3 regions of the Streptomyces sp. NPDC056296 genome follow, and region 2 is predicted to be linked to each of the others. Evidence: riboswitches for the same ligand, from Rfam matches in the RefSeq annotation. Region 2 holds a riboswitch; each other region holds the start of a gene.

Region 1 (3,268 bases), on a different contig from region 2:
GCCCGCAGTACGTCCTGCCGGGCCAGCCGGACCTCCACCAGCGTGTCCAGCCGCTCCTCCGGCAGCCCGTCCGCCGCGGCGCGCGTCACCGCGCGGGCGTACTCCGGTGTCTGCAGCAGCCCGGGGACCACCGTGGTCTCCAGCGTGCGCATCGCGCTCGCCTGGGACTCCAGGCTGATGAAATCGCGGTAGGCCGGGGGCAGTACCCCACGATAGGCGTGCCACCAGTGGTTCCGGCCGACCGCGTCGTCGGAGCCCGCCAGCATCTCCAGCAGCTCCCGCAACTGGTCGTCGTCCACGCCGTAGGCGTCCAGCAGTAACCGCACGTCGGCCGGTTTCGCCCCGCTCGTCCCGGTCTCGATCCGGCTGACCTTCGACTGGTGCCAGCCCACCAGCCGGGCCGCCTCGCCGCTGGTGATACCCGCCGACGTGCGCAGGGCGCGCAGTTCCGCGCCCAGCTTCCGACGGCGCACCACGGGACCGTGCTGCATCGGCCACCCCCTTACTCCTTATGGGCCGCCCAAATACGCTCTGCCGTCGCAGAGTTCACCGCTTTGAGCGACAGATATATGCATATCTTGGTGGATCGCCGCCCTTCACCGGCCCGGTGATGGCAGTCTGGCGGCGAAGCACCAGTCCGGGACCGTACTCGAACCATCCGCTCCGTGTCCGGCTGCGGTCCCGTGGGAAAGGGACGACGTCGCCATGGCAGACCATCTGGAAGCATCCGTCACTCTGCCGAGCGATCCCGCCTCGGTGGCCGCCGCGCGTACCTATGTGGTCGGGACTCTGGCGGAGTGGGGCCTGCCGCCGGACACCGACGTGTCCGAAACCGTCCGGCTCATCGTCTCCGAGCTGACGACCAACGCGGTCCAGCACACGTTCGGACAATCGCCCACCTTCACCGTGGACCTCGTGCTCGACCGTGACGAGCGGCTGCGCATCGGTGTCACCGACAGCCACCCGCGGTTCCCCAAGCGCCTGCCCGCCGCCGTCCAGCAGGACAACGGCCGCGGCATGGTGATCATCCGCTGGCTGACGGCGGAGTGCGGCGGCAAGCTGAGAGTGCGGCCCACGCGCGAGGGCGGCAAGACCGTCTCCATCGAACTGCCCTGGGCGCCGCCGGGCGGTCCGGTGCCCACCGAACCGGCCACGGTCGTCGGGCAGGCCGTGGGAAGCCAGGAGCCGCAGCGGTGAGGCGCCGACGGCACGAGGCGCGCCCCAGGCGCATACCGCGCACCCGAGGGGGTGACGGCGGGTCAGGGCGCCGTCACCCCCTCGGGCGGGCTACTTGACCCGGCCGTACCAGACGCTGCCGGTCCAGATCTTCTGCAGACGCACCACGTCCCCGGTCTTCGGGGCGTGCCAGATCTTGCCCTTCCCGGCGTAGATGCCGACGTGGTAGACGCTGCGGCCCGAGTGGAAGAACACCAGGTCCCCGGTCTTGCGGTTCTTGGCGGAGATGTGACGGGTCTTGTTGTACTGCTGGGCGGCGGTGCGCGGCAGCTTCTTGCCGGCCTTCTTGAACGAGTACAGCGTCAGCCCCGAACAGTCGAACCTGCTTGGTCCGACGGCGCCCCATTTGTATGGCGCGCCCTTCTTGGAGGCGGCGATCTTGAGGGCCTTCGTCGCATGGCTCGCCGCGGCCGCCTCGGAGGCGGCGCCGGGGACCACTACGGAACCGCCCACGGCGGCGAGGGTGAGGGCCGAGGCCGTACCGGCACGGGCCATCAGCGACGGGACACGATTGAGCGCGGACATGCGCAACCCTTCGTCAGCCGCCTGTGAAGGATGACCTGTCGGATTCGGGCTGGCGAAGTTGCCCGGCCGCACGAGTGCGGCTTCACCCCAAGGGCTGCTCGGCCCGGCGCGTCTCCCGCAGAGACGACCGTTCCGGCGACCCGTCGTGCTCGGGTCCTCCACTCCTGCCGATCCACTCCTGTCGACCGGTCGTCCGGGCGGCGGCAGGACTCGGCGTCCGCCCGGACCGCCCCGCCGCTGCGGCGGGGGCTTGTCGTCAGTCACGGATCTTGTCTCGCCCCATGGGGAATTCCCAACGGAACGTGCCCTTTGTGTTGTTACTCACCACTCACCCGTTCGGGTGGACGCCTCTGTGTTCGAGTCACCGGTGGGTGTGGTGACGACCCCGGGACCAGCGACGCAGTGGCTCATCGCGCTGTCCGGACACGCGGGTCGCGCAAGCTCGGCCGGTCGGAAATCGGAGGTGTTCCTACGCCGAAAGGCGGTAAGCCGTTTGGTCCGTTTCGACTCCTGGCGCCTCAACTGTAGGAACAGGGCGGTAGACCGACTCGCGCCGTCCGCCGTTCACCGTCCAGCACGCGCAGCGCCCGGGCCAGGGTCGTGGCGTGCAACTCCGTCTCGCTCCGCCGGTGCATCAGCGCCAGCGCGTCGCGCAGGGCGGCCGCCTTGCCGACCAGCGCCTGGGCGGCCCGCAGTCCGCGGTAGGTGTCGCCCTCCCGCGCGGGGTTGATGCGCCCGAGCAGGTCGACGACGTCCAGGTAGCGGTCGATCAGCTCGGCCTCGGCGCGGGCCAGGGCGGGCAGAGGCGGCAGTTCCGGTGGCAGCATCGCCGGATCACCTCGCGCCGGATGCCGGGGACATGGTCCTGCGGCTGGGTACGATCCGGTCCACCAGGCCGTACTTCAGAGCCTGTTGTGCGTCCAGGACGGTGTCCCGCTCGATGTCCGCGCTCACCTGCTCGGGACTGCGGCCCGTGTGCCGTACGAGAATTTCCTCCAGGCGGGCGCGGACGCGGATCAACTCGTCGGCCTTGATTGCCAGGTCGCTCGCCTGTCCCTCCACCGGGACGGTGAGCGCGGGCTGATGGATGACCACCCGTGCGCCCGGCAGGACGGCGCGCTTGCCGGGCGTGCCCGCCGCCAGCAGTACCGCGGCGGACGAGCCGGCCTGTCCGAGGCAGGTCGTCTCCACGTCGCAGGCGACGTAGCGCATGGTGTCGTAGATCGCCGTCATCGCGGTGAAGGAGCCGCCGGGCGAGTTGATGTAGAGCGCGATGTCCCGGTCCGGGGCCTGGTGTTCCAGGTACATGAACTGCGCCATCACGTCGTTCGCGGAGGTCTCGTCGACCGGTGTCCCGAGGAAGACGATCCGCTCCTCCAGCAGCTTCGAGTACGGGTCCGTCGTCCGGCTCCCGGTACTCGTGCGCTCGGTGAACTCGGGCAGGACGTGACGGGCGGACGGTCGGGTCATGGCGAACCCCTCCTCGTGGCAGGACCGTGTTCGGCTG
Region 2 (3,268 bases):
GCCCGCCCGCGGACTGTCGACGGCCGCGCCGGGCCGGTACTTGCCCGTGAGGAAGCCGGACGCGAGGGCGTAGTACGGCACGGCGGCCAGGCCCGCCTGCTCCGCGAGGTCGCGCGACTCGCCCTCGTAGGTGTCGCGCGAGACGAGGTTGTAGTGGGGCTGGAGGGCCACGTACCGGGCGAGGCCCTCACGGTCGGAGAAGGCCAGGGACTCCGCGAGCCGCTCGGCGGAGATGTTGGAGGCGGCGATGTGCCGGACCTTGCCCGCCTTCACCAGCTCGTCGAGCGCGCCGATGATCTCCTCCACCGGCACCTCGGGCTTGTCGAAGTGCGTGTAGTAGAGGTCGATGTGGTCGGTGCCCAGGCGGCGCAGCGAGGCGTCGGCGGCGGCCTTGATGTTCGCGGCGCTCAGGCCCGGGTACTCGGGGTGCTGGCTGACCTTGGTGGCGAGGACGACGTCACCGCGGTTGCCGCGGGAGGCGAGCCACTCGCCGATGACGGTCTCGGACTCGCCGCCGCTGTTGCCGTCGACCCACGCGGAGTAGGAGTCGGCGGTGTCGAGGAAGTTGCCGCCCGCCGCCGTGTAGGCGTCGAGGACGGCGAAGGAAGTGCCCTGGTCGGCGGTCCAGCCGAAGACGTTGCCGCCGAGGGCGAGGGGGAAGACCTCCAGGTCGGAGGAGCCGAGCTTGCGCAGAGAAGTCATGTCCTGCGTCAACGAACGCACCGGATCCGGCGATTCCGGAAGCGGGGCAAAGATCCCGCAAACCGGCAGCCCTGACGTCGGGGGGTCGTCGTCAGGACCGCCGGGGACCGGAGAGAACGGCGCCGCGCGCGGCGGGACTCAGGGGGTGAGGCCCTTGCTCTGCAGCCACGCCATCGGGTCGATACCGCCGCCTCCGCTGGTGTGGACCTCCATGTGGAGGTGCGCGCCGGTGACGTTGCCGGTGGCGCCGACGCGGCCGATGACGTCACCGGTGGTGACCTCCTGGCCGACGCTGACGCTGATGGAGGACTGGTGGGCGTACCAGATCTCGGTGCCGTCATCGAGGGTGAGCACGGTCTTGTAGCCGTACGACCCGTCCCAGCCGGCCGACGTGATCGTGCCGCTGTGCACCGCCTTGAGCAGCGTGCCCGTGGGGGCGGCGAAGTCGAGGCCGGTGTGGTAGCCGGAGGACCAGTAGGCGCCGGCCTGGCCGAAGCTGGAGGAGATCGTGTACGAGGAGGTCGGCAGCGTGTACTGCTTGGCCAGCTTCGCGAGCCGCTCGGCCTCGGCCTTCTTCGCGGCCTCCTCCTCCGCCTTCTTCTTGGCGGCGGCGGCCTTGGCCTCGGCTTCCTTCTCCGCCTTGGCGGCGGCTTCCGCGGCCTTCTTCTCGGCGGCGGCAGCGGCCTCGGCGGCGGCCTTGATCTCGACCTGGGTCTGCTGCTGCTCGGCCTGCGCCATGATCCGGGCCCGCAGCGTCTCACCGGCGTCGGTGGCGCTCTCCGAGGAGGAGGTGTCGGCGGCGACCGTGCCGATGCTGCTGAGCGGGGTGGCGGAGCCCTCCGGCTCCGGCTTCTCCTCGTCGGAGATGAGCGAGCCGACGTTCGGCAGGTCCGGCATGGAGATCGACACCGGCGGCTTGCCGGTCTGCGCGCTGGCCATGCCGCCCGCGCCGACGGCGGCTATGACACCGACGCCGAGGACGGTGGAGCTGCGGGCGAGCCCGCCGCGCTGCTTGGCGACGCGGTGCCGGCCGCGTACGGGGCGGATGGAGTCCGCGGTGGGATTCCACTCCTCCCAGGGGCCCTCTTCGGTGCGGTAGCCGTCGTAGCCGAAGGTGTCGGTGTCGTGCCCGCTGGGCACGAACGGGGCCTCGGGGGCAGGCCGGTTGGACGCCACGTGGGCGTACTCCTTTCCTTCCTTTCGCCTACCGGGTTAGCTGACGGGTTCGGAGCAGGAAGGTCTCCTACGCGCGTATATCCGCCGTGTCTCCACGGCGTCGTACGAGCGATTCACCCCAATGTGGTGGTTCCCCGGTTCCCTTGCGGGATTCGGCGCGTGCGCACGGAGCCGCCTTCTGTGACGGCTGGGACGACCGCGCTGCGTTATCGAACGTTAATAGACGCGGGGCTCGGATTCCAAGCCGTTCCTCTTGATCATTAACGAATCCGGCCCGGACGTACGCCTCACGATCGGTGAAAACCGGGCGAGTTGACCGCGCTTCGGTATTCCCCTTCGCGGCACAAGTTTCTGATGGTGCGTCAGTTGTTATGCGCAGGGCGGTCGGTCCGTCACGTCCGGTGATGTTGATCAAGTTTCGATCAGGGTCGTCGTACGGCGAGCAGCGCCATGTCGTCGGCCATGCCGCCCCCGGAGTGCCGGCGCACGTCCTCGGCGAGGATGTCGAGCAGCTCCGTCGGATGCCGGAACACGCGGCCGGCCAGCCGCGCGTGCGGTTCGTAGAACTCGCCCCGCCCGTCCCGCGCTTCCGACAGTCCGTCGGTGTACAGCAGCAGCGTGGACCCACCGGGGAAGTCGGCCTCCTCCGCGCGGTCGGGCCACACGCCCAGCTCGCCCATGCCGAGCGGCAGCGCCGACTCCCGGGCGGGCAGCGGGCGCAGGGTGCCGTCGGCGTACAGCAGCAGGGGCGGCGGGTGGCCGCGGTTGACGATGCGTACGATCCCGTCGCCGTGCGGGAGTTCGGCGAGTACGGCGGTGGTGAACCCCTCGAAGGCGTCCAGTCCGTCCCGCCGGGTTCCTTCGCGCGCCAGCGCCCGCTCCAGTCGCTGTGCCACCGCCTCCAGCGTCGCCTCCTGCTCCGCGGCCTCCCGGAACGCGCCGATCACGACGGCGACGGCGGCCACCGCGCCCATGCCCTTGCCGCGTACGTCCCCGACGATGAGCCGGATGCCGCGCGCACTGTCCTGCACCGCGTACAGATCGCCGCCGATGAAGGCGTCGGCCTGCGCGGCCTCGTAGCAGGCGGCGATCTCGAAACCGCCGATCCGCTCGGCGGGCTCGGGCAGCACGGCGCGCTGGGCGGCCTCGGCGATCTCGCGGACGGAGACGAGGCGCTCGCCGGTGCGACGGACGAAGCCGTTCACGAGGACGGCGAGCACGGCGACCGTCGCGATGGTGATCAGCTCGGTGAGGGAGTCGACGTAGTGGATGACGCCCTTGCCGAGTTGCAGCCCGATGACGGCGGCGACCACCGCGACACCGGTGAGCGCCGTGCCGCGCCGTGAGTAGATCGGGGCGGCGACCAGGGGCGCGGCCGTGTAGAGGGGGC
Region 3 (3,268 bases), on a different contig from region 2:
CTGGCCAGAGCTCCGGGGCCTTGCCAGCCGTGAAGGGGCTGACGTGTTCAAAGCTATCGCCATGGCCGCGCCCGCGGCCAACCAAGGGCAGACGCCGATGCGCGCCGTTCGAGCGGCACTGATGCTGCGAGTGTCGACACAGGAAGGCAATGACGTCTGGGGCGTTCAAACGTGACACGCGCTCACCTCTGTGATCTTCACGTGATCTGCGCGGCATGAACTTGTGACAAGCGATCATCTGCCTATACGTTCACGAACCAGCGTGGCGCCGAGCATCACCCGCCGCGCGGTCCCCGCTGTCTCGTGAAAGGTCGTCGCATGCTCTCCGGGAACGGTCGTCACCGCCGCCCCCGCCAGGCTCCCGCCCTGGTCGTCGCAGCCGGAGTGACCGGCTCCGCCATCGCGATCCCACTTCTCGGCGCCACCGGCGCCCACGCGGCGGACGGGGCGAACTGGGACCGCGTCGCCGAGTGCGAGACCGGCGGCGCCTGGAGCCAGAACAGCGGCAACGGGTACTACGGCGGCCTGCAGCTCTCCCAGGACGCCTGGGAGCGGTACGGCGGCACCGAGTACGCGCCGAGCGCCGACCAGGCCAGTCGCTCCCAGCAGATAAGAGTCGCCGAGAGGCTGCACGCGGACCAGGGCATCGCCGCCTGGCCGACCTGCGCCCTGCTCGCGGGCATGGGCAACGACTCGGCGTCCACGGACAGCGGAACCGGTTCGACGGGTGACGGTACGTCGACGGAGCCGGAAGCCCCCAAGGCGTCGGTCACCCCTGACCCGTCCGGCACGACCGAGTCGCCGGAACCCACCTCCGACGCGCCCTCCTCGTCCCCTTCGCCGTCTTCGTCCCCTACCTCTGACTCCACGTCGGACAGCGGGGACGATTCGACCAAGTCCGACACGTCCCCCGAATCCAAGCCCACGGAGAGTGCCGGCTCCCAGGGCGCCGATGCTTCGCCCACGGCCCCTCCGGCGATCGACGAAACGGACAAGGCGGGGCAGAGTGGCGAGGATTCGGCGCTCACCGACACCGAGGAGTCCGGCGCGGGCCGTCATCGCGGCGACAGCGCCGACGAGGGCGCGAAGGACGACCGTACGGCCGAGTCGTCGGGGCGGCACGCCTCGCGCGGCGAGGGTGAGTCGCGAGAGGTCGCGGACGGCTCGTACACCGTCCGTTCCGGCGACAGCCTCTGGGGCATCGCCGACTCCCTTGAGTTCGACGGCGGGTGGCGCTCGCTCTACGTCGGCAACAAGGAGGTCGTCGGCGCCGACCCGGACCACATCCTGCCCGGTCAGACGCTCACGGTCATGGGCGAATCGGGCGAAAAATAGGGGCAGTTCGCGTCATGGTTCGAGACTGTATGCCCGTTTTGGATCACGTGAGAGATAGGTCTCAGAAGCCGTGATCGTCTTTGAAAATCCGCGGAGCGCGTGTCTACGGTCATGACCGCTCGCCATCGCGGGCCCCGGCTGCCGCAACGCCGAATCCTGCCAGCGGCCGTCCGGGAACAGTCGTCGCGCAAGCGCCGAAGGCAGGAGCGGGGGACCCAAGGTAAGTGCCGCACCGGGCAGTTGAGCCGGAGCGGCTAGGGGTTAAGCCGAGTTCCGCGAGGAACCCGGCCGGGCAACTCAACCGGCCCGAACCCGACAGCTCACCTCGCAGGCGTCGGTGAGGGGATCAACCATGCTGTTTTCCGGCAAGGGCAAGCACCGCCGTCCGTCCAAGGCCACCCGCATCGTCGCCGTCGCCGGTGTCACCGGTGCCGCCGTCGCCGCCCCGCTGATGGCGGCCGGCAACGCCTCCGCCGCCACCGCGTCCGAGTGGGACGCCGTCGCCCAGTGCGAGTCCGGCGGCAACTGGTCCATCAACACAGGCAACGGTTACTACGGCGGTCTGCAGTTCTCCGCCTCCACCTGGGCCGGCTACGGCGGCACGCAGTACGCCGCCACCGCCGACCAGGCCAGCAAGGCGCAGCAGATCGAGATCGCCGAGAAGGTGCTCGCGGGTCAGGGCAAGGGTGCCTGGCCGGTCTGCGGCACCGGCCTGTCGAGCGCCGCGTACACCGGCGGCGGTTCCGGCGAGAGCCAGGACAGCGGCTCCTCGCAGAGCGAGAGCGGCGGCTCCACCGCCGACCGCTCCACCGAGCAGAAGGCCTCCCGCTCCGACGAGCGCCCGGCCGCCGAGCCGAAGGCCGAGAAGCCGGCCGAGAAGAAGACCGTCACCACCCCGACCGGCAAGAAGGTCGAGAAGGGCGACGGCGAGTACAAGGTCGTCAAGGGCGACACCCTCAGCTCGATCGCCGAGGAGCACGACGTCAAGGGCGGCTGGGCGAAGGTGTTCAAGCTGAACGACGACATCGTCGACGACGCCGACCTGATCTACCCGGGCCAGCAGCTGCACCTGAAGTAAGCGGCGGCCCCCGAGACTCCCGCCCCGGTGCGTGTTCCCCCGTACGCACCGGGGCGGGTTTTTCACGCCCGGACCCGCCCGTGATTACGAACGGGTTTTCGGAAACGTCTTTGTTCCGTTCGGAAACAATTTACTCTCGGTTCTGTCCAGCGGGTGGGCGATCGGCTGGCCGATCGCCCGGAGCCGGTTAGGCTCGGTCCCGCAGAGCCGCTGCGGTCCCGTGGGCCCGCGCGTCACACCGAAGCGTCACATTGAAGAAGGAGATGCTCGTGCCGTCCATCGACGTCGTCGTAGCCCGGGAAATCCTGGACTCCCGAGGCAACCCCACGGTCGAGGTCGAGGTCGGCCTCGACGACGGCAGCACGGGTCGTGCCGCCGTCCCGTCCGGCGCCTCCACCGGTGCCTTCGAGGCCATCGAACTCCGTGACGGCGATGCCAACCGTTACCTGGGCAAGGGCGTGGAGAAGGCCGTCCTCGCCGTCATCGAGCAGATCGGCCCGGAGCTGGTCGGCTACGACGCCACCGAGCAGCGCCTGATCGACCAGGCCATGTTCGACCTGGACGCCACCGACAACAAGGGCTCGCTGGGCGCCAACGCCATCCTCGGCGTCTCGCTCGCCGTCGCCCACGCCGCCTCCGAGGCCAGCGACCTGCCGCTCTTCCGCTACCTGGGCGGCCCGAACGCGCACCTGCTGCCGGTGCCGATGATGAACATCCTGAACGGCGGGTCGCACGCCGACTCGAACGTGGACATCCAGGAGTTCATGATCGCCCCGATCGGCGCGGAGTCCTTCTCCGAGGCCCTGCGCTGGGGCGCCGAGGTCTACCACACCCTGAAGAAGGTCCTGAAGAGCA

What was found. Region 2 has a riboswitch for cyclic di-AMP ahead of ACFCZF_RS25570 (M23 family metallopeptidase). Riboswitches for the same ligand answer to the same signal wherever they lie in the genome.
Region 1: linked by a shared signal. The riboswitch ahead of ACFCZF_RS06765 (C40 family peptidase) and the one ahead of ACFCZF_RS25570 (M23 family metallopeptidase) in region 2 are both predicted to bind cyclic di-AMP.
Region 3: linked by a shared signal. The riboswitch ahead of ACFCZF_RS37495 (transglycosylase family protein) and the one ahead of ACFCZF_RS25570 (M23 family metallopeptidase) in region 2 are both predicted to bind cyclic di-AMP.

Annotation. Positions count from the first base shown of each region.
Region 1 covers NZ_JBHJRX010000006.1:193,661-196,928, reverse strand. The annotation lists gene ACFCZF_RS06775 (helix-turn-helix domain-containing protein) at 1-491, opposite strand, end outside; gene ACFCZF_RS06770 (ATP-binding protein) at 706-1,197, shown strand; gene ACFCZF_RS06765 (C40 family peptidase) at 1,288-1,761, opposite strand; cyclic di-AMP (ydaO/yuaA leader) riboswitch at 1,765-1,909, opposite strand; gene ACFCZF_RS06760 (hypothetical protein) at 2,280-2,588, opposite strand; gene ACFCZF_RS06755 (ATP-dependent Clp protease proteolytic subunit) at 2,596-3,231, opposite strand.
Region 2 covers NZ_JBHJRX010000036.1:89,190-92,457, reverse strand. The annotation lists gene ACFCZF_RS25575 (aldo/keto reductase) at 1-702, opposite strand, end outside; gene ACFCZF_RS25570 (M23 family metallopeptidase) at 841-1,878, opposite strand; cyclic di-AMP (ydaO/yuaA leader) riboswitch at 1,890-2,046, opposite strand; gene ACFCZF_RS25565 (PP2C family protein-serine/threonine phosphatase) at 2,301-3,268, opposite strand, start outside.
Region 3 covers NZ_JBHJRX010000083.1:18,514-21,781, forward strand. The annotation lists gene ACFCZF_RS37490 (transglycosylase family protein) at 319-1,335, shown strand; cyclic di-AMP (ydaO/yuaA leader) riboswitch at 1,518-1,684, shown strand; gene ACFCZF_RS37495 (transglycosylase family protein) at 1,688-2,413, shown strand; gene eno (phosphopyruvate hydratase) at 2,683-3,268, shown strand, end outside.